4 regions of the Pseudoalteromonas sp. G5_S1_54_S4 genome follow, and region 1 is predicted to be linked to each of the others. Evidence: predicted binding sites of a transcription regulator. Region 1 holds the regulator's gene; each other region holds the start of a gene.
What was found. The regulator FliA, encoded in region 1, starts transcription of late flagellar genes. The targets are predictions, from matches to a motif close to CTAAAGNTNNNNNNNNNNNNGCCGATA.
Positions count from the first base shown of each region.

Region 1 (8,844 bases):
CGAAGAAGCTGAAAATGCAGCTTCAGGCACTGGGATTGCAGCTAAACAAGAGCAAAAAGAGCTGGGCTGGGATGATGTACAACAAGTTGATGTTATTGGCTTAGAAGTAGGTTATCGCTTAATTCCTCTGGTTGATCAGTCACAAGGTGGTGAGCTATTAAACCGCATTAAAGGGGTGCGTAAAAAACTATCTCAAGAGCTGGGCTTTTTAGTGCCGCCTGTGCATATACGCGATAATCTAGAGCTCGACCCAAATGCGTATCGCATCACCATGATGGGCGTATCAAGTGGTGAGGGAGAGCTTAAACACGGTGATGAATTGGCAATTAACCCAGGCCAAGTATTTGGTCCGCTAAAAGGCATTGAAACCAAAGACCCTGCATTTGGTTTAGATGCGGTATGGATAAAACCAGATCAAAAAGATGAAGCGCAATCTTTAGGTTATACCGTAGTTGATTCAGCAACTGTTGTAGCCACTCATATTAGCCAGTTACTGACTAATAGTGCCGCTTTATTACTCGGCCATGAAGAAGTACAAAACTTATTAGATATGTTAGGTAAGAGCCATCCTCGCTTAGTTGAAGGGCTAGTACCTGAGGTATTACCGCTAACCACTATCGTTAAAGTGCTACAAAACTTGTTAAATGAAGGGGTAGCAATACGTGATATGCGCTCAATTGTTCAAACCCTTGTTGAATATGGCCCTCGTAGCCAAGACCCTGATGTATTAACGGCTGCAGTGAGAATATCGTTGCGTAGATTAATCGTTCAAGATGCTGTTGGTATGTCTTCTGAAATCCCTGTCATAACCTTGGCGCCTGAGTTGGAACAGATGTTGCATCAGTCACTTCAAAATGCAGGTGATGAGGGTGCCGGAATAGAACCAGGACTTGCTGATAGACTTCAAACATCATTGAATGAAGCGCATCAAAATCAAGAAATGGCCGGTGAACCTTCAATATTGCTAACGTCAGGAATGTTGCGCACTGTGTTATCTCGATTTGTTAAATACACCATTCCAGGATTGAGAGTGATGTCTTATCAAGAGATACCAGATGAAAGACAGATCAAGATTGTCAGCTCTGTAGGCCAACAATAAGATTTTAAAGGGGTTTGAATTATGAAAATTAAACGTTTTTTTGCTAAAGACATGCGCACCGCACTAAAAGAAGTAAAAGAAGAGCTTGGTGTTGATGCGGTTATTATGTCAAATAAGAAACTAGCTAATGGCGTTGAAATTGTTGCTGCTGTTGATTACGACAAAGCCGCGACAAAAGCGCCAGAGCAGCCTCAAAGCCAACCAGTTGCAAGAGCTTCATTTGCGCATACTGAGAGTTCACATAATTTTGTAAAACCAGAACCTCAACGCGCTCAACCTAAGCCACAAGCAAAGGTAGCAGACAGTTTACAAGCTTTACTAGAGCGTCAGTCTCCCCGTCCTCGTTCAGCAGAGCTTGCGTCAATGTTTTCACAATCTGGAATTGACACCTCTGGTCATTACCAAGAACAAGAAGCTGTTCAATCTCGACCTAAAAATATGTTTGAACGTGAACAAAGTGCGCCAGCACGTCCTCGCACCCAAGCTGATAGCTTAGGTTTTGATGATTTAGACAGTGGCTTTGACGATTTAGACTCACCGAGTGCACCGCGCCAGCAAACGATGCAAAACGAGTCGAGTGATATAACCACCATGCGCGAAGAAATGAACGCAATTCGTCAATTACTAGAACATCAAGTATCAGGTTTAATGCAACAAGATATGGCGCGTCGTGATCCAACCCGCGCCTGCATGATTGACCGTTTAGTGGGTATGGGGATAGATAAAGACGTTGCTGAGCAGATGGCATGCTTTGTACCCGACGATGTATCTCGCCAACAAGGTTGGAAAGCCTTATTGAATATGGTTGAAGACCAAATGCAAACCACTAACAATGAAATACTTCGCCAAGGTGGTGTTTATGCATTAGTAGGCCCAACAGGGGTAGGCAAAACCACCACTGTTGCAAAATTGGCAGCATTAGGTGCGCAAAAGTACGGTGCTGATAAAGTTGCGCTTATTACGACTGATACCTACCGTATTGGTGCCTATGAGCAGCTAGCAACTTATGGTCGAATTATTGGCTGTGGCGTAAAACAAGTCAAAGATGCAAATGAATTAGCAGAAGTTTTATACCATTTACGAAATAAACGTCTAGTCTTAATTGATACAGCAGGAATGAGTCAGCGAGATTTACGTTTAACTGAGCAACTTAATACCTTAATGCGTAATCAGCGTGTGGATATACGTAGTTATTTAGTATTAAGTGCAACAGCACAAATTAATGTATTACAAGAAACAGTAAGGCACTTTAAAAAGGTACAGCTCAGTGGGTGTATTTTTACTAAGCTAGATGAGTCATTGAGTTTAGGTGAAATTATTAGTATTGCGATTCAAAACCGCCTCCCAATAGGGTATCTTACTAATGGTCAGCGAGTACCAGAAGATATTAGAGTGGCAAATGCCGAAAAACTAGTAAAAAAAGCTGAGCAATTGTATTTAAAAAGAATAAAAGCACAACAATCACGACACCAATCAGTGGCGTCGAGCACAGTAGAGATGTATGATTAACACAGTTTTAGATCAAGCAAGCGGCCTTCGCAAAATGAGCAACAATAATAATAACGGCGTAAAAGTTATCGCTGTCACCGGCGGCAAAGGTGGAGTAGGTAAAACAAACGTATCCCTTAATACGGCAATCGCGCTAGGCCAACAAGGCAAACGTGTGCTGGTTTTAGATGCTGATTTAGGGTTAGCTAATTGTGATGTTATGCTTGGACTGCGTGTAGAGCGCAATTTATCTCATGTTTTATCGGGCGAATGTGAACTTGAAGATATTTTAGTTGAAGGCCCTGCAGGTATAAAAATAGTACCTGCAACATCGGGTTCGCAAAGTATGGTTGAGTTATCTCCTTCAGAGCACGCCGGACTTATTCGTGCATTTAGCGAGCTTAACACTGATTTTGATATTTTAATTGTTGATACCGCTGCGGGTATTTCCGATATGGTGCTGAGTTTTTCTCGCGCAGCGCAAGATGTGGTTGTGGTGGTATGTGATGAGCCTACATCAATTACCGATGCTTATGCTTTAATTAAAGTACTTAGCCGTGAGCACGGCGTTTACAAATTTAAAATTGTTGCCAATATGGTGCGTAGCTTACGTGAAGGGCAAGAATTATTTGCTAAACTTTCAAAAGTAACCGACCGATTTTTAGATATATCAATGGAGCTGGTTGCAACGGTTCCTTATGATGAGAATATGCGCAAATCAACGCGTCGCCAAAAAGTGATAGTTGAAGTTTTTCCAGGGTCTCCTGCTGCGATTGCTTTTAAAACACTGGCGACAAAAATTGCTAAGTGGCCAACACCTAGTCAAGCCTCGGGTCACTTAGAGTTTTTCATTGAGAAGTTAGTTAGTAACTAACAATGACAATACCGGTGAATAGAGCTATGGGATATCAGTCAACACAGAATTTAAATATGATTGTTGAAAAGCATGCCTCATTAGTCAAAAAAGTGGCGTGCCATTTAATTGCTCGTTTACCGGCCAGTGTGCAACTAGATGATTTGATCCAATCAGGTATGATTGGCTTAATAGAAGCTTCTAAAAACTTTGACGCAAGCAAGGGCGCAAGTTTTGAAACCTTTGCGGGTATTCGCATTCGTGGTGCAATGATAGATGAAATGCGCCGAGGTGATTGGGTTCCACGTTCAGTTCACAGAAAAAGTCGCTTGGTAGCAGAGACAATAGTTGCCCTTGAAAGCAGTTTAAACCGTGAACCCAAAGATATTGAAGTTGCTGAAAAACTTGAAATTTCGTTAAATGAGTACCATCATATTTTAAACGATGTCAATGTAAGTAAAGTTTTAGGTATTGAAGACCTTGGTATTGACGATGATGTGATTACACCTCATGGTCAAGATTTAGCACTAGACAAACCTTTCAATAATGTTAAAAATGAACGGTTTAATGAGTCTTTACTCAGTGCGATAAAGTCGTTACCGGAAAAAGATGCAATGGTGCTTTCTTTGTACTATAACGATGAAATGAATTTAAAAGAAATTGGGCATATACTCGATGTTAGTGAGTCGCGTGTAAGTCAGATACATGGTCAGGCGATGATTAAGCTTAAAGCAAAGATCAATGACTGGATAAACTAGAAGTAAGTAAATAAAGGTTCAGGCCTCACTGGAGGATGTTTTGGATAAAAACATTAAAATTCTTGTTGTTGATGATTTTTCGACGATGAGACGTATTATTAAAAACCTGTTGCGCGATTTAGGTTTTACCAATGTTCAAGAAGCAGATGACGGGTCAACTGCTTTACCTATGTTGCAAAATCAAGTGTTTGATTTTGTGGTAACAGATTGGAATATGCCAGGCATGCAAGGTATTGATCTTTTAAGGGCAATTCGAGCTGATGAAAAATTAAAGCATATCCCTGTTTTAATGGTTACAGCAGAAGCTAAAAAAGAACAAATAATTGCTGCGGCCCAAGCAGGTGTTAATGGTTATATTGTTAAACCATTTACTGCAGGTACATTGAAGACTAAATTAGAAAAAGTGTTCGAACGCTTAGGTTAATGAGAGGGAGAGGCTTATGTCAGCACCTGCTGCGCCTCAGATTACTTTAGAACAAGCTCGCCAATTAGTGGCTTTTTTAGAAAATGGTGAGCAAGATAAAGCGAATCAGTTAATTTTAGAAACAGCTTCACAAGAGCAATCACAGTTATTTGCTGAGGTGGGTAAGTTAACGCGTCAACTGCACGAAGCTTTAAAAAGCTTTGAATTAGATACGCGATTAACAGACATTACCACTGATGCCATCCCTGATGCTAAAAAACGCCTCAACTATGTTATGGAAATGACAGAAAACGCAGCCAACAAAACGATGGATGCGGTTGAAGCAAGCTTACCTTTAGCGCAAGAAATTGCTGACGAAATAGCTGATATCAAGCCAACATGGGATCGGTTAATGAACCGTGAAATTGAGCTTGGTGAGTTTAAGTCACTTTGCCATAGCATTGATAAGTTTATGAACAGCTCTCATCATAAAACGGATGAGTTACAAATGTTGATGACCAATGTATTGATGGCTCAAGACTATCAAGATTTAACTGGTCAGGTTATTCGTCGTGTTATTGAACTTGTGCGTGAAGTTGAAGAGAGCTTAATCCACTTGTTAACTGCATTTGCGGCGCAAGGTGAGGTTGAGCAAGTACAACCAACTGAACAACCAGAAGAAACAGAAGATTCCATTGTTGCACAAACACTAGCAGGTCCAGAAGGGCCTATTATTGATAAAGAATCGCGTAATGATGTTGTATCTGATCAAGATGAAGTTGATGATCTATTATCAAGTTTGGGCTTCTAATAGGAGAGTACTGCATGAGCTTTGAAGTCGATGAAGATATTTTACAAGACTTTTTAGTAGAGGCCGGAGAAATCCTTGAGCTTTTATCTGAACAGTTAGTAGAACTGGAAAACAACCCAGATGATACTGAACTACTAAACGCAATATTCCGTGGCTTCCATACCGTTAAGGGAGGTGCCGGATTTTTGGCAATGACAGAGCTTGTTGATGCATGTCATGGTGCTGAAAACGTGTTTGATTTATTGCGCCAAGGTGTAAGAACAGTTAACTCTGAATTAATGGATGTGATTTTACAAGCACTTGATACCATTAATGAAATGTTTGCCACAATTAAAAATCGTGACCAGCCAGAGCCTGCAGATCCAGAGTTACTTGCAGTACTTCACAAGCTTGGACAACCACCAACGGCTGAAGAACTCGCCGGCGATTCTGTGGTTGAAGACACAGCCCCTGTTGAAACTCCATCGGTAGAGCCTGAACCTATAGCTGAGCAGCCAAGCAATGATGCGGAAGAAGATCCGTTTGCTTTTGATGAATTATTTAGCGGCCCAGATAGCAGTAGCTCAGACTCTCAGATTGATGAAATAACTGAAGATGAATTCGAAAGCTTACTTGATGAGTTACATGGTAAAGGTCAAGCTCCACAAGAAGAACAGTCCTCATCAAGTGATAATGATGTCAGTGGCGATATAACTGACGATGAATTTGATAGCTTATTAGATGAGCTTCATGGTGTTGGTAGTTTTGGCGAAGTGAGCCAAGCAACCGCAAGTACACCACAACAAACACCATCAGCTCCTGTGGCTCCACCAAGTAACGAGCAAAGCTCGGGCGATGATGAAATAAGTGACGATGAATTTGAAGCTTTGCTAGATGAATTACATGGCAAAGGCGCACCTAAATCGTTAGAAACATCGGCTCCAGAAAGTAAACCTGAGCCAGTAGCCGCAAACAAGCCTGCGCCTGCTGCGCCAAAACCTGAGCCTAAACCGGTACCAAAAGCAGAGCCTGCAAAGCCGGCACCTTCTCCACAGCCAGCTAAGGCAGCGCCGGCTAAAAAAGCAGCGCCTCCACCGGCAGAAACAACTGTACGTGTTGATACCAAACGCCTAGACCAAATAATGAACATGGTGGGCGAGTTAGTACTTGTGCGAAATCGCTTAGTGAGTTTGGCGACTAACTCTGATAGCGAGGCTATGGGTAAAGCTATTTCCAACTTAGATGTTGTTACTGCTGATATCCAAGGTGCAGTAATGCAAACACGAATGCAGCCGATTAAAAAAGTATTTGGCCGTTTTCCTCGTGTTGTTCGTGACTTAGCACGAACACTTAAAAAAGATATTAATTTATTACTAGTCGGTGAAGACACCGATTTAGATAAAAATTTAGTGGAAGCATTGGCCGATCCATTGGTGCATTTGGTTCGCAACTCGGTCGACCATGGTATTGAAATGCCCGATATTCGTGAAGCATCGGGTAAACCTAGAACAGGTACGGTGACTTTATCAGCTTCGCAACAGGGTGATCATATTCTACTTACCATCCAAGATGATGGTGCCGGTATGGATGCTGAAAAGCTTAAAAAGATTGCGATTAGTAAAGGGGTGCTTGATCACGACCAAGCGAGTCGTCTTTCTGATACTGAAGCTTATAACCTTATTTTTGCACCTGGGTTTTCAACCAAAGAAGAAATCTCAGATATTTCTGGCCGTGGTGTTGGTATGGATGTGGTTAAAACAAAAATCACTCAGCTCAATGGCTCGGTTAACATAAAATCAGAAATGGGCGTAGGGACTACTTTAGAAATCAAAGTTCCACTAACACTTGCGATATTGCCTACCTTAATGGTGGTGGTGGGAGAGCAAACCTTTGCCTTGCCGCTAGCGGGTGTAAGTGAAATATTCCACTTAGATTTAACAAAAACTAATGTGGTTGATGGCCAGCTAACGATTATTGTTCGTAAAAAGTCGATTCCATTATTCTACCTTGAACATTGGCTTATAAAAGGCGCTGATAGAGGTCAGCGAAAAGCACAAGGGCATGTCGTTATTGTGCAAATAGGGACTCAAAAAGTAGGGTTCGTTGTTGATTCACTAATAGGTCAAGAAGAAGTGGTGATCAAGCCTCTAGATGCATTATTGCAAGGTACGCCGGGTATGGCGGGTGCGACTATTACCTCTGATGGTGGAATTGCACTGATATTAGATGTACCGAGTATGCTAAAGCATTACGCTGGATAATAAAAAGTAGGTATAAACTTTATGCCTACCCATTCATTGAATAAGAGAGCGAAATGGCTGTTAAAGTTTTAGTAGTTGATGATTCAAGCTTTTTTCGCCGCAGAGTGAGTGAAATTCTTGAACAAGACAGCGGCATTGAGGTAATAGGCTTTGCTGTAAATGGCCGAGAGGCCGTCGAAAAAACAGCTCAGTTACGTCCTGATGTTATCACCATGGATGTTGAAATGCCGGTGCTGGATGGTATTAGTGCTGTGAAAGAGATCATGGCGAGTAATCCAACACCTATTTTAATGTTTTCATCGTTAACACGAGCAGGGGCATCTGCCACTTTGGATGCGCTTGATGCTGGGGCGATGGACTTTTTACCTAAAAAGTTTGAAGATATTGCTCGCAATAACGATGATGCAATTAAGTTATTGCAAAATAAGGTTAAGGAAATAGGCCGCCAGCGTATTGGAAGAATTACGAGAACGGCCCCATCTCCAAGTATTAGTAAACCAGCGTCAAACAGCTCTGAGCGCTTTTCTAACCTTGCTAAAAAGCCGATAGTTCAACCTGATCGTAGCTTTAATAATGCGAGTCCTGCATCTACTAGCAGCAGTGCCTCAGCGCGTGCCAGTGGTAAGCAGTATCAGTTAGTTGCTATTGGTACATCCACAGGTGGGCCGGTTGCACTGCAAACTATTTTGACGCAATTACCTGCTAATTTTCCACACCCTATTTTACTCATACAGCATATGCCTGCTGCATTTACCCCGGCTTTTGCTACTCGCTTAGATGGCTTGTGTAAGATTAAGGTAAAAGAAGCGCAGCAAGGCGATAGATTGCAACCTGGGTGCGCTTATTTAGCGCCAGGTGGCCAGCAAATGATGGTAGAAGGACGTGGCTCTAATAGAACCCTTCGTGTGTTTGAAGATAAAAATGAACGAGTAAACTATAAACCAAGTGTTGATATTACCTTTGCCAGTGCGGCCAAAGCGTATCAAGGTGATGTGCTTGCCATTATTTTGACAGGCATGGGTGCAGATGGTCGTGATGGTGCTCGCATGCTTAAGCAAACTGGCGCTACAATTTGGGCTCAGGATGAAAAAAGCTGTGTTGTCTATGGTATGCCTCAGGCTATAGCCAGTGCAGGTTTAGCGAGCGAAAGCATTAGCCTTCATGATGTGGCTGCACGTTTAAAAAGAGAGGC
Region 1 is NZ_JBQKUL010000027.1:27,453-36,296, reverse strand. Features, by position in the region: gene flhA (flagellar biosynthesis protein FlhA) at 1-1,099, shown strand, start outside; gene flhF (flagellar biosynthesis protein FlhF) at 1,121-2,608, shown strand; gene ACTRWE_RS11530 (MinD/ParA family ATP-binding protein) at 2,601-3,461, shown strand; gene ACTRWE_RS11525 (RNA polymerase sigma factor FliA) at 3,488-4,198, shown strand; gene cheY (chemotaxis response regulator CheY) at 4,239-4,622, shown strand; gene ACTRWE_RS11515 (protein phosphatase CheZ) at 4,639-5,412, shown strand; gene ACTRWE_RS11510 (chemotaxis protein CheA) at 5,427-7,652, shown strand; gene ACTRWE_RS11505 (protein-glutamate methylesterase/protein-glutamine glutaminase) at 7,706-8,844, shown strand, end outside.

Region 2 (8,844 bases), on a different contig from region 1:
AGTGGTTTGTATACCGATGAAGGGTGGGATGAATAAGTAGGTAAAGCCTTAAGCGCCAATCTCTAATTCAATATCAGTGCAACCTTGTTTGCACTGTATTACTCCCTTACCAGGTTCGCTGGTGGCTAAATTTAACGTTAATACACCCTGGCAATGCTCACATTTAAGTGTTTTACCTTGTGCCAACTGCTTAAGCATAGTGCGGTGCTTGTGAAATGAGTTACTTGCTTTTTTATTTAATCCAGAAAAATCCATTATTTCACTCTCGCTTGCGCTAATGACTCTTTGATAATGCGACATACCGTTGTTAAACGTTCTGAATAAAAGTAAAGGTTTAGATCGCCTTGACGACAATAGCGTAGTTCAAACAACTTTACTGACTCATCATTGGTAAAGGTTTTATCAATATAGTCTTCTTCGGATCTTGAAAGTGCTAACTGTTTATTAATTTTGTTTCTTGTCATGGTTGCGACAGGAAAACGATCGACTTTAGTTGTGCTGCTTAACAAGCCTATACCATCACCGAGTAAGCGCTCACGAGGCTCTTTTACCAAGGGGTGATCAATGGTAAAAAATGCTAGGATCACAACCACTAGTATAAAAAATTTCTTCATAAATACACAAACCTTGATCCAAACAACACGTTAGTAGCCGGCAAGTGTAATAAAATACACCTTAAAAGCAAGTCACAAGTTGAATAAATTATTAGCAATCTAGTCAGTAATTTTAGCCAATATGCGTATAATAAGAGGAGTAATTAGATATTTCTGAAATATCTGAAAGTATACAAGTGCGACCTAAAGCGTATTATGTTTAGCATGTAAGTTGCTACACTTAGGCGAAAAGTACAAAAAGATTGCTGAATTTTTATTTCCTAGCGGCGTTGAGGAACTTCAATGGATAAGCAAATTAAAGTAAAAAACATACCAACAGAGGTTAAGATCCAAAAACCCGATCTGAGCCGTCAAGAAGATAGATTTAACCCACGCAACCGTATTTATGTGCGTGCTGTTTCAGGACTCCATCAATTACTAAGACAACGTATTGGCTTTTTAGGCATGCTGGCGTTTATGTTATTGCCATGGATCAACTTTAACGGTCAACAAGCTGTTTTATTTGAGCTAATGGAGCAAAAATTTAATATTTTTGGCTTAACCCTGTGGCCACAAGATTTCACCATTCTTGCATTTATATTTATGCTAGCAGCGTTTGCCTTATTTCTGGTTACCACTTTTTATGGTCGAGTGTGGTGTGGCTATACATGTCCGCAAACAGTATGGACCTTCATTTTTATTTGGTTTGAAGAAAAGTTTGAGGGCAGCGCTAACCAACGTAAAAAGTTAGATCAACGGCCGATGGATTTTGACAAGTTCTGGCGTAAAACAGCTAAGCACACTAGTTGGGTATTATTTTCTTTATATACTGCGTTAACGTTTGTTGGTTACTTCACGCCTATTCGCGAACTACTGCCTGAATTTGTTACCTTTAATGTAGGCGGTTATGCCTTAGTTAGTATCATTGTATTTACTATTTGTACTTATGGTAACGCTGGGTGGATGCGAGAAATTATGTGTTTACATATATGCCCGTATTCACGTTTTCAGTCAGCAATGTTTGATAAAGACACCTTTACTGTAAGCTATGATGAAACTCGTGGTGAAAACCGAGGGCCACGTTCTCGTAAACAAGACCCTAAAGAGTTAGGTTTAGGTGACTGTATTGACTGTAACTTGTGTGTGCAGGTTTGCCCAACCGGGATTGATATTCGTAATGGTTTGCAATATGAGTGCATAAACTGTGGCGCTTGTATTGATGCCTGTGACGGCGTAATGGATAAAATGAATTACCCTCGAGGCCTTATCTCTTACACCACCGAGCGTAATTTAGAAACACCGGAGAATAAAACCCATCCGCTGCGTCCAAAGCTGATTGGTTACAGTGTTATTTTAATCTTACTTACCGGTGCGCTGGTTGCTAATATCGCCATGCGTAAAACCATGGACTTTGATATTATTCGCGACCGTAATCAGTTGTATCGTGTCGATTTTAATGGTTTAGTTGAAAACACCTACACCTTAAAAGTAATTAACAAAGCACAATACGAGCAAACATTCTCTATTGATGTAACAGGGTTAGATAATTATAAATACTTAGGTGATACTACCTTTACAGTAAACGCTGGTGAATCGCATAATGTACCGCTATCACTGGTAATGGATCCTTATGATTTAAAAGCGCCAATGACCGAGTTTAACTTTGTGTTGTCGCCAATAAACGAGCCCGATAATAAAATATCGCAGCCAAGCAACTTTTTTAAGGCACGATAAGTCGCTTTATTAAAGGCAAACGAGCACTGTTATTAACAAAAAAGCGGGATATTCCCGCTTTTCTTTTATATAAGAAGTATATGAGTAAATTTAGCTTTATTGACTTAACTCCAGATCTTATTTTGGATGCCATAGAAAGCGTGGATATTTATGCTGAGTCAGGGTTGTTAGCGCTAAATAGCTACGAGAATCGGGTATATCAATTTGTAGCCGAGGGTGCAAAGCGTTACGTCGTTAAGTTTTATCGCCCTGAGCGCTGGAGCAAAGCGCAAATTCAAGAAGAGCATGACTTTGCTTTTGAACTAGCCGCCGCTGAAGTACCGGTGGTGGCGCCAATAAAACACAATGGGCAAAGCTTGTTTGAACATCAAGGGTATTTGTTTACTTTGTTCCCAAGTGTAGGCGGGCGTTTATTTGAGGTGGACAATTTAGATCAACTCGATGTGCTCGGGCGTTTAATCGGTCGTATGCATCAAGTAGCCAAAACGAAACCCTTTACCCAAAGACCGACCGTTACCTGTGATGAATATTTAGATACAGCTAAAGTTCATTTACAAAAAAGTAAGTTAGTCCCTATGGGATTAGAGACTTCCTTTTACACTATTTTAGATTTAGTCATTGCTCAAACTCAACAGCAATATAAAAATGTAGAAGGCATTCGCTTACATGGTGACTGCCATGCTGGTAATATCCTATGGGCAGGAGATGCATTAATGTTTGTTGATTTAGACGATAGCCGTCAAGGTCCTGCAATTCAAGATTTATGGATGATGCTCAGTGGCGATCGACAAACACAGCTGTTACAGTTAGACACTTTAGTGAATGCATATGAAGAGTTTTGCGATTTTGATCACTCACAACTTAAGCTGATCGAACCGCTTCGGGCTATGCGTATGATTCATTACATGGGGTGGGTTGCAAAACGTTGGAGTGATCCTGCTTTTGTACGGAACTTTTCATGGTTTGCAGATGACAAATACTGGGAGCAACAAATTTTAGCGCTTAAAGAGCAGTTTGCAGCTTTGCAAGAAGCCCCGTTAAAATTATTGCCATAATATTTTTATTTAAAAAGAAGTATAACGAGATATTCATGCTTAAAAAATTAAAACTAAGTTTACTGATCCTATGTTTACCTTTTGCAGCATTAGCTGCTAACTTTGAAGCGGGTAATCAATACACTGTAATTGATGTTGAAAAAAGTAAAACCCCGAATGTAACCGAGTTTTTCTCTTTCTATTGCCCACATTGTTTTAAATTTGAGCCGGTAGCCAAAGGGATTGCAGAAAACTTACCTGAAGGGGCTGAATTTGTAAAAAATCATGTCAACTTTTTGGGAGGCGTTTCACCACAAGCTCAAAGTAATTTAAGCTTTGCTTACTTAATCGCAAAGAAACACGGTCAAGCTGAAGCGGTAACAGCGCAAATTTTTAAAAGCATTCATATACAACGTGCGCCATTAACTGAAATTAAAGACGTTAAAAAGTTATTAGAGCTTAATGCAATTGATAACACGACATTTGATAACGACATCGCCAGTTTGCCTATCATAGCAGCTGAACGTGCCATGCAAGATAAACAGAATAAATATTCTGAACTTGGTGCATTAACTGGCGTGCCTACATTTATCGTAAATGACAAATACAAAATCAATATTAATACAATCAAGAGCCAACAAGAACTTGATGAGTTAATTAGCTTTTTACTAAAACTATAATTTTTGGAGCACCACAATAATGATCAAATTAGTTAAAGCAGGGTTACTTGCTGTATTACTCCCTTTAGCTGCAACCAGTTTTGCTGCCACTTACGAAGAGGGCGTGCATTACGATGTCGTCTCTGATCGTGCAACCAGAAAACCAGAAGTAAAAGAGTTTTTCTCTTTTTACTGTCCTGCATGTAATAACATGGAACCACTGCTGGCCGAGATCAAACCTAAGCTAGATAAAAACGTAAAGTTTAAGAAAAGCCATGTAGATTTTGTGGGTGTACGTGACCCAGAACATCAAACCATGATCAGCCAAGCATTAGCTACAGCTGAAGTACTACCTCAAAAAGATAAAATTATTTCAGCGATGTTTGATCATATCCATGCAAAGCGTGCACGATTTAATGAGTTGGCAGATGTAAAAGATGTATTTTTAGCGCAAGGCGTAGATGGCGACAAGTTTGATAAATTATTTGAAAGCTTCTCGGTACGTACACTTAGCTCTAAAATGAAACGCGACCAAGATTACTTTAAAGGCAAAGGAGCACTTCGTGGCGTTCCTACGTTTATCGTTAATGGTAAATACAAGCTTAACTTAGGTGGCGAGTCAGGCATTTCATCGCCAGAAGATGTAAGCGCACTTATTAACTACTTAGCAAATAAATAAGTAGTTTAGTGAAATAAAAAAGCTCCGAAAGGAGCTTTTTTATTTGGAGAAGAAAATTCATTATGGAAAAAATTTTAATCTCAAGTTGTTTGTTAGGTTTGCCAGTTCGTTATGATGGTAAAGGACAAACAATATTGCACCCTCAACTTAATTTGTGGCAAAAGCAAAATAGATTAATTGTATTTTGTCCTGAGATTGCTGGTGGTTTACTCGTGCCTAGAGCGCCCGCTGAGATAAAGCAAAATCGAGTTATTACAAATACTGCTGAGGATGTAACAAGTGCATTTGAAGCTGGCGCTAATAAAGCATTAGCCCTTTGTAATAAGCATAATATTCGCTTTGCTTTACTAAAAGAGTCTAGTCCTTCGTGTGGCCGTAATACAATTTATGATGGAAGCCATAGTGGGGTGAAAGTAAAAGGCATGGGGCTGACCGCTAAGTTATTGGTAAAGAATCAAGTTAAAGTATTTAGTGAAGAGCAAATACCAGCACTTATCAAGGCGCTGGTATTATAGTATTAGATTTTATTTTTTCTGTAAAAATACACCAGATTCAATATGGTGTGTGTAAGGGAACTGATCAAATATTGCAAAGCGCTTAACCTCATGGGTTTGCGTTAAGTGTTCAAGGTCACGCTCTAATGTGTCTGGGTTACATGAGATATAAATAATATTTTCATAATTAGCCACTAAGTCACACGTAAGCGTGTCCATGCCTGCTCTAGGCGGGTCGACTAAGATGGTTTGGCAGTTGTAACTACTCAAGTCAATGCCATCTAAGCGAGAGAAAGTACGCTCGCCTTTCATTGCCTGAGTAAACTCTTCGCTCGACATGCGAATAATATCTAAGTTAGTTACTTGGTTTTGAGCAATATTATATTGCGCTGAATGCACCGACGATTTTGATATTTCCGTCGCCAGCACTTTATTAAATGAACCAGCAAGTGCAATAGAAAAGTTTCCATTACCACAATACAGCTCTAGTAAATCATTGTTTAGTGGTTTACATAGCTCTTGTGCCCACTCTAACATTTTAATATTCACCTTCGCATTAGGCTGAGTAAAGCTATTTTCTACCTGTTGATAGATTAGCTCTTGGCCATTCACCATTAAGCGCTCAGTAACAAAGTCATCGCCCAATTTTTCTTTTTGCTTACGTGCACGGCCAATAAAGTCAATTTTGTACTGGCTACTTAGCTTTTCCTTTAAGGCATTGATCTCAGTTAACCAGTGTTCATCAAGTGGCTTGTGATATAGCAAGCTCACTAAAATTTCACCACTGAGGGTTGATAAATAATCTATTTGAAATAATTTACGACGTAGTACTTCGCAGCCTTTTAAATTATCAATCATCACCTGCATAATTTCACCTACTAAAGGAGCTGCAGGGTCAAAGGTATCAACACGTATTTTATCTTTTGTTTGTTGATCAAACATAATATGAAACAGATCGTCACCATCGTGCCATACTCTAAATTCTGCACGTTGGCGGTAGTTAATGGGCTCAGAGCTAAATACTTCTAACTGTTTTACACCGAAACGTTGAAATTGCTCTGTAATACGCTGCTCTTTTTCATTTAATTGTGCATCGTACTGCGTGGTATCTATATTTATAACTGCCATTAACGGTATAACCTTATCGTTGAGATCTGTTTATCGGCGCTATTGTAGGGAGCGAAGCGTATTTGTCTAGTTTTGATCAAATATAGTGAGCTTTTTTTGAGCATTTTACTACAGTATAGGCTTACTTGGCCGATATAAGAGTAAGTCTAAATAGGAGTCTTCTCATGAAAATAGGTAACTTTAGTTTTGTTCCAAACAGTAATGCTAATAAATACAATACTAATCAAGCAATGCCACAGCCTAAAATAGACTCGCCACCAACTAGTTATCAGCAACGAGGAAAAGAACTGGCTGCTGCCGTATTAGGTGACAAAATGGCAAAAGAACTAGGTTTGCCGGTCGCTGAAACCAAAAAAGACAAACCACTGTTTGATTTTAATGAAGTCGTTAAAAATGTTTTAGACTTTGTAACAAGCTCGGTAAATAAAGCCAAAGCCAATGGTGCTAATGATGAGAAACTACAAGATATACTTAGCCAGGCACGTAAAGGAGTGCAGACGGGTGTTGATGAGGCTGTGGATGAACTAAAAGGCATGGGGGTATTCAATCAAGACCTTGAAGAGGGTATTGATAAATCAAAAGAGGGTATTTTTAGTGGCCTCGATAAATTTGAGCAGAACTTATTTAACCCACAACCTGCAAGCGTTACTGTTAGCCAGGCGCAATATGTAAGTTTAAGCAATAGTGCTGATTATACATTTACCACAGCAGAAGGTGATGAGGTGAGTATTAGCTTTGCAGATGCTTACCAATCGCAATCATCTAGTCGCTATCAAAAAACAGATGATTCACAATCATTTAGTACGCAATTTTCTGAATCCCGTGAGCTCTCTTTCTTGATGTCAGTAAACGGTGAGCTTAATGAAGACGAGCAGCAAGCCATAAATGATTTAATGGCAGAGTTACAAGATGTCAGTAAAACCTTTTTCAGTGGCGATTTAGATAAAGCATTTGAACAAGCCCAAGAACTCAGTTTAGGGAATGAACAGCTGGTGGCATTCTCAATGGACTTACGTCAAAGCAAAACCGTTGCTGCCATTAAAGAGTATGAACAAATTAAGCCAGCATCAGAAAAAGCCATTGCCGAAACTGTTGCCCCTTTTAATGATGATCTAAAATCGGCTTACTCTAAAGCGCAAACCCTAGGATTAGAAAGTCAGCTATCAGGTATCATTCAATGGCTAAATCAAGATCAACAAGAAATAGATAAACTGGTTGATTACACTAACACCATGTTTGAAAACTTAGATAAATTAAACGCCGCTACTGCAAAGCTAGGCACTGAGTAAAACTACTTTCTTTTACAAAAGCCACATGGCAAACTGCCGTTCTTAGTAAAGAGTAGGAATGGTAGTTTGTCAGCGCACATCATGGTATTTGATTCAGGTATAGGTGGAACCACCGTGCTTGAGCATATTCAGCAAAGCATTCCTCATGCTCAATACAGCTATTTTATGGATAATGCATTATTGCCATATGGCGCACAGTCGCAACAAACCATCATTCATCGCCTATGTGGATTGATTCAATTTATTGAAGATGAGTCACTAAATGTCGACTTAATTGTTATAGCCTGCAATACCGCCTCAACATCAGCGTTAAGTTCGGTACGTCAAATTACCGATATTCCTATTGTTGGGGTAGTACCTGCAATTAAACCCGCAGCGCAATTAACGCAATCAAAGCATATAGGTTTATTGGCAACTCCCGCAACGGTATCAAGCCCGTATACTGATGCACTTATAAAAGAACATGCCTCATCGATAACCACAAGTTTATATAGTAGTGTTGAACTGGTTACTTTGGCAGAGACTCTCTTTTTTACCCAGCACTTAGATATCGATAAGTTGCACACTGAGTTAGACCGATTAAATATTAATAAAGATATCGATGTACTGGTATTAGGCTGTACTCACTTTCCTATTTTAGCTAAACCAATCAGTGATTACTTTAATACGCAAGTACAGTTATTAGACTCTGGTGCGGCCATTGCTAAGCGAGTTAGTTCTTTACTCAAATTAAGTGATAATCAAGCAGGCATAAAAAAGCCGCTGCACTATTATGCAACGGCTGATGTATGTAGTGATAAACTAGCGGTTAAGCAAGTTACACTGTTTGATCCGACTCTGAACGATAAGAGTTAGAATCATCTTCTTGTTTTTGTTTTGCTTCACGTACTTTCAAAGTACGTTGTTGGAACTCACTATCGTTTAGCTTAGCAATTGCATTATCAGCATCTGCTTGTGCCATTTCAACAAAGCCAAAACCGCGACGCTTGCCAGTATTCTTATCTTTTAACAAACGAACGTTAAATACTTTGCCTTGCTCTTCAAATAAAGCACGAACTACACCTTCATTTGCACGATAAGGAAGATTGCCAACATAAAGTGTTTTTGTTTTTACTTCGGCTTCTTCTGTACTTACTGATGACATTGCAGCAATAACAAGTCCACCAATTAATAAACCGGCACCGAATAGAAGTGCAGGGTCTAATGCTAGGCTTGCAAGCGCAAACTTAACGAT
Region 2 is NZ_JBQKUL010000053.1:16,002-24,845, forward strand. Features, by position in the region: gene ACTRWE_RS16420 (UPF0149 family protein) at 1-36, shown strand, start outside; gene ACTRWE_RS16425 (hypothetical protein) at 49-255, opposite strand; gene ACTRWE_RS16430 (hypothetical protein) at 255-614, opposite strand; gene ccoG (cytochrome c oxidase accessory protein CcoG) at 897-2,327, shown strand; gene ACTRWE_RS16440 (serine/threonine protein kinase) at 2,408-3,382, shown strand; gene ACTRWE_RS16445 (thiol:disulfide interchange protein DsbA/DsbL) at 3,418-4,041, shown strand; gene ACTRWE_RS16450 (thiol:disulfide interchange protein DsbA/DsbL) at 4,061-4,699, shown strand; gene ACTRWE_RS16455 (2-thiouracil desulfurase family protein) at 4,762-5,214, shown strand; gene trmA (tRNA (uridine(54)-C5)-methyltransferase TrmA) at 5,224-6,321, opposite strand; gene ACTRWE_RS16465 (DUF5610 domain-containing protein) at 6,486-7,610, shown strand; gene murI (glutamate racemase) at 7,677-8,465, shown strand; gene ACTRWE_RS16475 (RNA recognition motif domain-containing protein) at 8,428-8,844, opposite strand, start outside.
Region 2: ACTRWE_RS16465 (DUF5610 domain-containing protein) is a predicted target of FliA. The motif match lies at 6,430-6,456, and genes of this name have one in related genera.

Region 3 (8,844 bases), on a different contig from region 1:
CCACTTTCTTTATCAATCACCTTAATAACATTACGGCCAGAATCCTCATCCACTTTAAACTGTAGACTACGGTTCATTTCGCCCATAAAGTCCTGCAATTGCTGTACCACCTTCTCTAGTTTTTCAGGTGATAACTCTGTTTCAGAAACTTCACTATTACTTGCAGTGATGGTGATGGGTGTATTCTTTTGTTCATCAGCATTTTGCTTAACTTGTGATGGGGTTTGGTAACTTGAGGTAACCTCACCTTTTTGCGCTGAGCTGATATTTAGATTTAAACTTTGCGTTTCCATAATTCGCTCCTACTATAAAGCGATATAAAGCTTTATACCTATACAAGAAAGGAAGGGTTGCCCCTTCCTTAGTAGTTAAGTATAGAGCTTATTGTTAAATTAACCTAATAAGCTAAGTGCTGCCTGTGGCAACTGGTTAGACTGAGCTAAGATTGTTGTACCAGCCTGTTGCATAATCTGGTTCTTAGTTAGTTTAGCCGTTTCTGCTGCGTAGTCTGTATCTTCGATACGACTTTTAGAAGCCGACACGTTTTCTGATACGTTTGCAAGGTTCGCAATAGTGAAGCCAAAACGGTTTTGCACCGCACCTAAGTCTGCACGTTGTGCATCAATTTGCGCAAGCGCTGCATCAATTGTTTGAATTGCATTTTGCGCACCTTCGCTAGTCGAACCAGAAATATCAATAGATTCAATGCTAACAAGACCGCTGCCCGCACCTGTTGTAGTCACAGAGGAATTTGCAGTATCATCACCTAAATATTCAGTTACATCGGCACTTGCTGTTGAATCACTAATCGCTATTTTATTAGCAGAAGTAAGCGACAATGTTGATGCTACTGCTTGATCACCATCTGCTGTACCTGTATATGCAGCGGCTCCCTCATTAGCATTAACTAGCTGCACTGTACCTGTCCCCGTGCCTGCAGCTGTGTTAACTTGAACCCCGTTAACTCCGGTTGCATTTAAGGTAATAGTTTTGTCATCTGAGTTATAAACGGCATCATAACCGTCAGCCACCATAGCTTCAGCTAGTCTAGCACCATCCCCACCGAAATCACCCAAATCGTAATCATCTCCGCCAACAGATAACACGTCATCATCCGCTGAACTCAAATTTTGGATTGTAACGCTTAATTTGGCTTCAGCTGTTACACCCGTTGCAGCAGCATTTATTTTTTCTGCCATATCATTTGCGCCGTCAGTACCTCCAAAAGAAACTGCAGTACCATTAACGCTCCAGTTTGCTGCTTGAGTTTGAGTGGCTAACTGAGCCGATAAAAGAACATCATCACCAGAGCCTAAAACCGAACCTGAACCTGTTATATTATTTGCACCGATCGCATCTGCAGATACATCACGCAAAGTTACATTGATTGTTTCATTTGCGTTAGAACCAACTTGGAATTGTTTAGTACCGAACGAGCCATCTAGTAAGCTTGTACCACCAAATTTAGTCGTTTCAGCGATACGAGTAAGCTCTTGCTGTAATGCGCCCACTTCTTTTTGTAGTGCTGCACGAGCGTTAGCATCGTTTGAACCATTAGCTGATTGTAGAGATAGATCACGCATACGTTGTAAGATGTTTGATGACTCTTGCATCGCACCCTCAGCAGTTTGCGACATTGAGATACCATCGTTAGCGTTACGCTGAGCAACACCTAAACCATTAATTTGTGAAGAAAGACGGTTAGCAATTTGTAGACCTGCCGCATCATCTTTCGCGCTATTGATTTTCATACCAGATGAAAGGCGTTGCATTGATGTACCTAACGCATCGCTAGATTTTGATAAGTTTCTTTGTGCATTTATTGATGCAACGTTAGTATTTACTGATAAAGCCATGTTATAACTCCTGATTACTTTCGTAATGTAACTAATTGATTTTAACCAAGAGCCATCACAATAAAAATCTGTTCAAGCTCCGTTCTAATTAAGTTAACGGCCGTTATAAAATTACCTTTAGCTTTTTTTTAAAAAAAATAATAAAAACTTTTAGTTGATTGAAATACAAACAAAAAAGCCAAGCAATATCGCTTGGCTCTTTTATAGTTAGCGGGTATTAGCCACCTAAAAGACTTAATGCGGCCTGTGGTAACTGGTTTGCCTGAGACAAAATAGTAGTACCGGCTTGTTGCATGATTTGGTTTTTAGTTAACGTTGCGGTTTCAAGCGCGTAATCGGTATCTTGAATACGACTACGCGAAGCTGACACGTTTTCAGATACGTTAGCAAGGTTGGCAATGGTAAAGCCAAAACGGTTTTGCACCGCACCTAAGTCTGCACGCTGGGCGTCAATTTGCGCTAATGCAGCATCAATAGTTTGAATTGCAGATTGAGCACCTTCACTAGTTGTACCACTAATATCAATCGCCTCCACTGATGACAATTGACTTAATGAGCTATTAAACATCTGGAGCTCATTTGCTGCTCCATCGTTTGAAATACCAATTTTGCTCGGTGATGACAAATTTATTTCCGATGTTTTTGAAGCTGTTGTTGCTCCCGCAGCAGTTCCATCAAACGTTAATCCACCAGCAGGCGTACCAACTGCTTCCATTACAGATTCAATACCATCAACACCTGTTGCTTTTAGGCTAATATTGCCTGCAGCTGGGTCATAAACAGCATCATAACCGTCAGCCACCATCTCTTCTGCTAGGCGCGCCATATCACCACCAAAAGTGCCTAAGTCATATTCATCATCGCCAATTTTTATAGTTGCATTATCGGTACTCGTTATCCCTGCGATAACAACATTTAGACGAGCCTCAGCTGTAACACCAGCCGCAGCTCCATTAATAGAATTAGCTACACCATCAGCGCCATCATTTGCTCCAATTAAAACATCAGTACCGTTGATATTCAGTGATCCAGGAGCTACAACTTCATTTGCAGCCATACTGCCTGCAGCTACTACACCAAATACAGTTCCTGGCCCATCAATTTCGTTGGAACCAATAGCATCGGCAGCAACATTACGTAAACTTACATTAATGGTTTCATTCGCGTTTGCGCCCACTTGGAATTGTTTTGTACCAAATGTACCGTCAAGTAAGCTGGTTCCACCAAATTTGGTGGTGTCTGCAATTCGAGTAAGCTCTTGTTGCAGGGCTGCTACTTCTTTTTGTAGGGATGCACGGTCAACCGCACTGTTTGAACCATTCGCTGATTGCAGTGATAAGTCACGCATACGTTGTAAGATGTTTGCAGACTCTTGCATCGCACCTTCAGCAGTTTGCGCCATAGAAATACCATCATTGGCATTACGCTGAGCTACTGTTAGACCATTTACCTGAGACGTTAGTCGGTTGGCAATTTGTAAACCTGCAGCATCGTCTTTTGCGCTATTAATACGCAAACCAGATGATAGTCTCTGCATTGAGGTTTCAAGTGCCATGCTAGATTTAGATAGATTGCGTTGCCCATTAAGTGATGCAACATTTGTATTTACGCTTAAAGCCATTTTACCATCTCCTAGTTTCAATCAGAATGTGGTTCAAAATATTTAAGCAAAAACCACACTTTCTATGACTAGTTGAATGCATTACTTGTGCCAACTAATAATAAAACATTAAACCCATGTTTTATAACAACTAAATAACATTTATTACGGTATTTAATGAATAGTGAGCATTTTTTTGACAGGAGAGAAAAAGAGGGGTGACAGTTTTTTGCCGCTTCGTTAAGGCAAGTTATTACCTATTTTTCCTAAAAGTAATAACCTGCCTTGGATGGTGTTTATAAATAATCGAATAATGAGAGTTTAGCCAAACGACCAAAAGTCGCTTGTGAAGCCTGTAAACCAGACTCTTGTTTAGTAAGTTCGCTAATCGCTTCAGCGGCATCAATTTCAATCAGGCTGGATCTGTTTTCTTGATTATTGATATCTAGTGCACTGTTTGAATCGGTCACACGCTCCACCACGTTCATACGCCCACCTAGGCCAGCCTGAGTAAACACAATTTGCTCACTGGCATTTTTAAGCTGAATTAACCCATCCGATAACGCTTGGTTAATTTGCGCTCCATCAAGTTGATCGTCATTTAGGCTGATGATCAGATCTTGCAGCGTATTTAACACATTTTCTTTACTTGGTTTTTCAAGGGTAAAATCAAGCTGCCCTGGTGCTGCTCCTTCGAGTTGAATTTCCATACCAGCAAACTCAATCGGTTCGTCGGTTACTTCACCCGTAACGGGTGGCACAAGCGAGGCGCCGTCTCGTAATATTTCATACTGTTCAGGCGATGAAGGGGTTGCACCTGGGATCACATTAACATTATAGGTATTGATCGTTGGAGAAATAAGCGGATCTGGGTCTGAGTTATAATTACCTTTGTGAAAGCGGTCAAACTCACCTTGGTTTTCAACATACACAGTACCCGCAGTAATACCGCCGCTTGGGGTGCCTTGATTTGAAATAACATCAAGACGTGCATCAACTCGTTCAAATACATTAAAGCCATTATCGCTTGATTTGATCTCAACGCCTTTGGCGATCGTCACTTCGTGCTGACCTTGATCGCCTTGGTATTCATATTTGCCATTAGTGCTATTAAAAGTATATGTTTGAATATTATCTTGATAGCCAGAGAATAGGTATTTCCCCCCTTCTGATTGACTATTCATTAAGTTAAGCAGCGATTTTTGCAATTCTTTTAGTTCACTGGCAACTGAAGCCAAATCACTTTGACCTAACGAACCATTGCCCGCTCGTATGGTTAGCATTTGCGCTTCTAAAATAGTGTCGTTCATACCCTTAAGTATGCTTTCTTCGGTTGATAAGCGACCATTTAGCTGCTTTATATTTTTAGTTAACTGCTCATTGGTTTCTATTTTATTGGTGTACAACATCCCTTGCGATATAGCAGCTGGGTTTTCAGAGGTACTCAAATACTTTTGACCTGTGTTTGCTCGCTCTAAAGCGCCTGCAACGCCCTGTTGATTATCTAAAATTTTATTAATTTGACTTTGATACATTAAATTATTTGATAAACGCATAATTACCTCGCCGCACTCAGTAAAGTGTCAAAAATAGAACGTGCTGCAGACAGTACTTGAGCCGATGCAGCATAAGATTGCTGAAAACGCAGCAAATTAGCCGCCTCTTCATCTAAGTTTACGCCCGACAATGATTCATACCAGGCTTCTGATTGTTGTGCTAATGCATCAAATGCAGCACCGTTGGTCATTGCTTGGCTGGTCACTACCCCAACATCAGTTACCAAGCCTGCATAGGCCTGATTCAACGTTTTATGATTATCGGCTGAGGCACTTGCCACTACATTTTGACGTACTAAATCGGTATTTTGTAAATCTGCGAGCTTTTGGCCATTACGGTTATCATCAAAACCGCCTTCATTAAATTCTAAATTAAAGGTATCACCTGTAGCCGGTACACCTTCAATATTAAAGTCAAAACCATAGCCATCGTAAGGCGCTCCAGCTTGAGCGAGTATATTATTAGCAGGCGGTGTAACTGTAAACGTGGTCGTGCCATTACCGTCAGTCAGTTGATATTCGTTAGCATTAGCTGTTTTAACAATGCTAATAGGGCCATTAGCTAGCCCTAGAGGGTTACTAAAACTGCCAGTGGTTACATCGCTCACATCACCCGGTGAAATAGTACCTGTCCCTGTATTATCTAGGCCGTCAGCTGTTCTAATTGGAGAGGCTAAGGCAATGTCTTCACCTCGACCACTGGTCAACGATATATTACCCGCAGCGCCACTATTGAGTTTTACCTGAAATTGATCCCCAGCATTACCGGCTCCCGTTACATTAAGCTCTAAGCCAAACGATTCCCCACTAGTAATCGCTGCTGAATCGATAATGCCGCTGGGTGGGATAGTTGCTAAAGACGCTGTACCTAAAGGCTCACCTTTATTATCAATAGGCTGAATACTTACTTCGTTAGGGTTACCCGTATAAGTGATCACAAAGTCACTGGCTGGTAGTTCACTGCCTTTACCAGCCTCAACGGTTGCTGACATATTAGCTGTTCCGGTATTTGCTTGATAAACATAAGCACTGACCGTTGGAATTTCAAAAATATCTCCACCTAATTCACCATTAGCATCCATCCCTAAACGGTTTTGCTGATTAAACGAATCGGCAAGTGCAATGCCCATCTGGCCAATTTGATTTTGTGCAGGCACCAAAATATCGTCTCTAAATGCCAATAAACCGCCAATTTTACCTTTTAATTTAGTGGGGTCTATTTCAAGTGGTACAGCCTTACCGCCATTTACATCTAAGCGTAGCTCTTTAAAATTAGCATCAGGATCGCCACTAATAGAAAACAAGTTAAATGACCCATTTTGCATAACAACGGCTTCACCTGTACCCATAAACACTTGTTTTTCACCATTAGGGCCATCAAGTGTTTCTATATCAATTAGCTCAGATAAATCACGTATTGCTTTATCACGCTCATTATAAGCTGAGCTCGCATCCGCTTCGTTCTTGGTACCATGAACACCCGCAATTTCTTGATTTAACGAACTAATACTTTCGATTAACGTATTCGCCTCTTCAGAAAAAATTTCTAATTGCTCATTAACCACCGCTTTTTGCTCTGAAACAATACCTGCAAGCCTGTCCATTTGATCAATCAAATTTTGCGCATCACTCATCACTAATGAACGAGCAACCGTTGATGAAGGTTGATTAAGAGCTTCTTGTACGTTATTGAACATTGAGTTGATACTAGTTGATAAGCTGTTTGATTTTTCTGAAAAGATTTGATCAACTCGACTCGCTTCACTAACAAATTGATCAAAAAAGCTTTTATTTGAGGTATCTCGGTTTAATTGCTTTTGCGCAAACTCATTCAATAATCGATACGTTTGGCCACGGCCTACCTGATTATCAATCATAGTGGTAAACTCGGTGCGCTCACGTACATACCCTTCAGTATTAACGTTTGCGATGTTTTTACTTGTCGTTTGCAATAACTCAGAGTTTGCTCTTATTCCTGAATTAGCAATATTTAATAAATTAAACGACATGTTACTCTACTCCTTGGCGGATAACGCTTGTGGCGATATTCTTTAACTCGTTACTGTTAAGCACTCTTTTTATTTTGTCTGCATAGTTAGGGTCGGTTGCATAACCTGCTTGCTGTAGAGAGTCTAAAAATTTATGCGGCTTTGCTGTATTGTTTAATGCATCTTGATAGCGAGGGTTCTGCGTTAAAAAATCCACAAAGTCATTTACGCTATCTTTTATTGAGTCATACGCTCTAAAGCTTGCTTGCTTTTTAACTGCAGCGCCTTGCTCAAACTCTAAAGTGACCTTACTGGCTTTTTCGCCCTGCCAACTTTTATCTGACTTTATATTGAATAAATTATTGGAGCTATTGCCATCGCCCTTATTAATAATATGCTTACCCCAGCCGGTTTCTAATGCCGCTTGAGCGACCATAACCGCCGGATTTAAACCAATTTTTTTAGCCGCTGTTTTTGCGTGTTCCCACACTGTGCTTACAAATTCCTCAGCATTTTCAAATGTGCCAGACGCTATGTTTTGTTCGCTTTTTTCAGTTGAATCAACGAGCGGCACTTTTTCAGTGACCTTTTGGTTTTCTTGATGAGGTAAGGTGCTACCCGCACGTTGGTCACTAAAGAAATCTGACGTTGTACGAAGAACAGAGCCTGGCATAAAGTTTTTTCCATCTGGCGATAGTTGCTGCACAATTAAATCAGCAAGCCCTAATGAGCCATTTGATGAAAGCTCTGTAGCTAGCTGTTGATCGTGCATTTCTTCAAAAAACTTCACGCCACTTGCATTAAATGGGCTTTCTTTGTCTTCAAAAGCCTCATTGGCTTTACGCATACTTTTCAGTAGCATTTGGGTGAAGATAGCTTCAAATTGTGCCGCCGCTTTTTTTAACGCCGCTTTAGATGCATCGGTTGATGCATCACCGCTGTTTAAAGCATCTCGACGCAAAGAGTCTAAGTTGCCTAAATCAAAAAAGTTTTGCTTATCTAGATGATTTGTTTCCATCAGCTTTTTGACACAATAATTAATAATACCTAGTTAAATGCAATAATTGAGCCAAAAGAAGAGTAGCGATGAAAGGTTAAGGGTTAAGGGTTAAGGGTTAAAGACCCTAGGGCTTAGGGTCTAGAATCTTATAAAACTAAATTACAACAAGCTGACCGTTAATTGCACCGGCTTCTTTAAGTGCTTCAAGAATCGCCATTAAATCGCCAGGGGCAGCGCCAACTTCATTAATAGCACGAACTAAATCATCAAGGCTTACACCTGGGTCAAATACAAATGCCCGTGAGTCATCTTGGTCAACGTCAATAATACTTTGTTGGGTAACCACTGTTTCCCCCTCAGCTAGAGGATTTGGCTGCGCCACATTTTGTTGCTCAGCAATGGTCACAGTAAGGCCACCATGGGTAATTGCCGCTGCTTGTAACTTTACATTTTTACCTATTACTATAGTGCCTGTGCGTGAATTAACGATAATTTTTGCCGAGGTATCGGCTGGTTTAAACTCGAGGTTTTCAAGAGTCGATAAATAAGCAACACGCTGCGATGCATCACGCGGTGCAATCACCCGAATAGATGCTGCATCGAGTGCTTGAGCGCTATTTGGGCCGATTAAATCATTTATGGTTTTCTCTAAACGTTTAGCAGTAGTAAAGTCAGGGCGGTTTAAATTAAAGGTAATATAATCGTTTTGCATAAATGGGCTTTTAACAGCACGTTCAACGGTTGCACCATTTGGTACGCGTCCTACCGTTGGCGTATTAATCACAACGCGACTACCATCAAGGCCTTCAGCGCCTAAGCCACCTACAATTAAACTGCCTTGAGC
Region 3 is NZ_JBQKUL010000008.1:97,871-106,714, reverse strand. Features, by position in the region: gene ACTRWE_RS05580 (flagellar protein FlaG) at 1-293, opposite strand, end outside; gene ACTRWE_RS05575 (flagellin N-terminal helical domain-containing protein) at 393-1,856, opposite strand; gene ACTRWE_RS05570 (flagellin) at 2,074-3,477, opposite strand; gene flgL (flagellar hook-associated protein FlgL) at 3,753-5,012, opposite strand; gene flgK (flagellar hook-associated protein FlgK) at 5,015-7,021, opposite strand; gene flgJ (flagellar assembly peptidoglycan hydrolase FlgJ) at 7,023-8,018, opposite strand; gene ACTRWE_RS05550 (flagellar basal body P-ring protein FlgI) at 8,155-8,844, opposite strand, start outside.
Region 3: ACTRWE_RS05575 (flagellin N-terminal helical domain-containing protein) is a predicted target of FliA. The motif match lies at 1,951-1,977, and genes of this name have one in related genera.

Region 4 (3,827 bases), on a different contig from region 1:
CGCAGACGTGGGGTAAACCTGCTAAAAAATAGAACCTGTAACGGATTCAGTGTAACTACCGGTGTTTAGTTTTTCTAACCTAATATCTAATACCTAATACCTAATACCTAATACCTAAAATATAACACCTGCACTTTGCTCTTAATCCCTAGACAAGTTATATTTTTTCATTTTTTCGACCAGTGTGGTTCGCCTTACGCCAAGTACTTCAGCAGCACGGGCGACAACGTAATCAAAGCGCTCTAATGCCTGTGTGATTAAGTTAATTTCAAGCTCAGCTAAGTACTCTTTAAGCTCAATACCTTCATCGGGCAATAAACCAGGTGCGGCCTGAGCAAAGTCATCTTCTAGATCTATTTCGTCTTCACTAAATCCGCCGCTAAAAATATCATTAAACGCATCACGCTCCATCAGTTCTTCTGGATACTGAGGCTCATAGGCTTCAACTTCAATGTAGCGGTATTTGTTAGGTAAGTCAGGAACATCCACCACCTTATCTGGGAACATAATAACCATACGCTCAACTAGGTTCGCGAGCTCACGGATATTACCCGGCCAAGAATGTTCTTTTAAACTATCAATAGCACGCTCTGTAAACTTAGCCGTAGTACCGCTTTGCTCATTTACGCGGCGCATAAGCTCTTTAAGTAGTAATGGTATGTCTTCTGCGCGTTGAGCAAGAGATGGGCTCTCAATAGGAAAAACATTTAAGCGATAGTATAAATCTTCTCTAAATGAGCCTTTTTCTATCATGTTTTCAAGGTCTCGGTGGGTTGCGGCAATAACACGCACATCAGCTTGAATCGCTTTAGTACCACCAACGCGCTCATAGCTGCGCTCTTGTAGCACTCGCAGTAACTTAACCTGCATTTGCAGTGGCATGTCGCCGATTTCATCTAAAAATAGCGTGCCACCTTGCGCTAACTCAAAACGGCCTTTTCGTGCTGAAATAGCCCCAGTAAACGCGCCTTTTTCATGACCAAATAGTTCACTTTCTAGTAGCTCTGCAGGAATTGCCCCACAGTTTACTGGTACAAATGGGCCTTTGTTACGCTTAGAAAGCAAATGTACGTTTCGGGCAACTACTTCTTTACCTGTGCCCGACTCACCTAAAATAAGTACGTTAGCATCGGTTTTAGCAACCTGCGTAATTAAAAAGCGTAAATCTTTTACGGCTTTGGTTTCACCAACAAGACCATCAAAGGTGCTTTTCTCTTTATTATTTTTATGTTCATGCGGCAACATGCGCTGATATTGCTGACAGTCGTGTAACAGCTGTGTGGTTATTTCATGAGTAAATGGCTCACATATCAACCCCACAACATTAGCCAAACTCAACAAAGGTTTAAGCGTTTCACCAATGAGTAAAAAAGGAAATGTTGGGTATCGTTTAATTAAACTTTCGTGATCTAAAGACTGCAAAGCACCTAACACCACAATACATTCTTTGTTTTGATAGTGGCTACATGCCTGTTCAAAGTCAGCTTCTGTTTGCAACTGTACCGCCTCACCAATAAAAGTAAGCGATGCGTATAATCCAATAGAGCGATTGTTATTATTATCTAAAATTAAGATCATCTTTAGCGAGCCATTTATTTCACTAATTTGTTTTATTAATCAAATTGTAAGCCAGTTGGGTTTGGATGCAAGCAATAGCGGCGATTTTTTGACATTAACGCCAAAAAACAGACACTGGCCGCACAAAGTCAATACTTTATAACTATTAATTGCCTGGGTAGTTTTAGTGACATACATACTTAGGATGAATTAAACGACATATAATGCGATTTTCAATGATACGATTTCACACAGTAAAAACTCATAAAAACTGCTATTATTATTTAAAGGTGTGACTGTTTTGGCCGATAAAGTAATAGTCAAACTTATGTTGGAACTAAACTTGCTTAGAGTTCTGAACATGTAATTAAAATTTAAGGAATTACCTATGGCTCATGCATCAATCAATAAATACCGTCAAATAACAGTTAGCAGCGTTAAAGAGATGACACCTTATGATCAAGTCAAACTCGTGTTTGTAAATATTGTTGGCAAGCTCTCTGCTGCAAAAGGATTTATTGAACGTAAAGAGTTAGAAAAAAAAGGCAACGCAATCTCTGATTGTATTGTGCTACTTGGTGCGTTGCAGCAAGTGTTAAATTTTGAAGACAATAATGAAGTATCAACTAACTTAGACTCTTTGTACGATTACTGTCAGCGTTGCTTATTAACTGCAAACCTTGAAAACAACATTGATAAAATTGATGAAGTAATTACCTTAATTAAAGAGATTAAGTCAGGCTGGGAAGCAATTCCATTCGAACAAAGAGAACCACAACTGTAATGTCTTTAAATCGGGTTACAAGCTCACAAGTTAAAGATAGTGAGACTCGAGCATATTGCAATGAGCTAGTAAGTTTGATTGCTGACTCAGAAGATTGGGATATTGAGCAAGCGCTGAATATTCATAATAAACTTGATATTCACATAAGTAGCTCACTTTCTAGAGAAAAAACTCATTATTCAGCTACTGAACTTGAGTTTTTAATTAACCTAATAGAACAGCTATCTGTTAAAATAGATAATCAAAAGCAACTATTAGCGGTTAAAATAGTTGGTAATCAAAAAAATAAAAAAGCTGTAAATAAGTATAAATCTAATATTTAAAAACACTTCTTGCCTTAGCTAACCCCCTATTTTATTCCCCTTTACAGAGTGATTAAGCAGATTTTTCACTCTGTATTTTTATTTCCTCAAACCTCACTATAAAACAACACAGTTAGTTACTAACAATCGAACAAACATAAAAAAACCTGACTCATAAGCCAGGCTTTATTTGCTAAACAAAGTTAATTGTTTAGCTAGACTTTTTAGCCACACCCGGTAGGTTAGCTAATTGCTGCTGCAAGTAACCTCCTGTCGAGTTTAGGTTAGCAACTAATATATCCATGGCATTGTATTGGCTATATAGTCGCTCTTCATACTTTTTCATTCGGCTATTAAATGCATCAACTTCATCTTGTAGCTTATCGAGTTGTGTTTCACGCCCTTCAATACGTGAACTAAAAATACCATCAGAGGCCGTATAACCTTTAATAACAGTATCTAACTGGCCAACAAAACCATCACCGTCATTTTCGCCAACAAAAAACGTTTGGATAGCTTGTGGATCACTTTCTACGGCAGCTTTAAGAGCGTCAGAATCAATACTTAACTTACCTGAGCGCTCAGTTCTAATACCAAAGTTAGCTAAAAAGTCGGTATTACCATTACCCGTGCTAAATTCAGATGTTAACATCGAGCGTACTTGGTTTACAGAGCCTCTAAGTAATGAATCACCCGCAAGTGCACCAACGCCCTCTTCAGCGCTAGAGCGACCGAGCTGATTTGATAAATCAATAAATGCATTAAACTTCTCTACAAACGACTTTAATCCAGCAGCAACATTATTATTATTTTCAGTGATAGTTGCTTTACTTAAATCATCGTCTGCATTGTGAGTTTTTTTGGCATTAATGGTGACGCCCTCAATGACATCTTTAAATTCATTTGTACTGCTTGTCGCAACAAGCGTCCCATCAATCGTAATTGAAGCATCCGTCGCTGCTGTTACTTCGTTTAAGTTTTCAGCATACGTTGTTGATGTTGTATCACTATCATACGCAAGACGAGACAAGCCAGACAAGTCTGTATTACCACCATCACCGACATCATCAACTACAATTTTTATTGCGTTTTCTGCGCCGGTTTCTTTACTTGATAACACTAATCGCTGCCCCGTATCATCGGTAATAATAGTAGCATTAACTGAATCATTGTCAGCAGAGTCA
Region 4 is NZ_JBQKUL010000008.1:107,289-111,115, reverse strand. Features, by position in the region: gene ACTRWE_RS05600 (sigma-54 dependent transcriptional regulator) at 142-1,578, opposite strand; gene fliS (flagellar export chaperone FliS) at 1,946-2,341, shown strand; gene ACTRWE_RS05590 (hypothetical protein) at 2,341-2,664, shown strand; gene fliD (flagellar filament capping protein FliD) at 2,855-3,827, opposite strand, start outside.
Region 4: fliS (flagellar export chaperone FliS) is a predicted target of FliA. The motif match lies at 1,842-1,868, and genes of this name have one in related genera.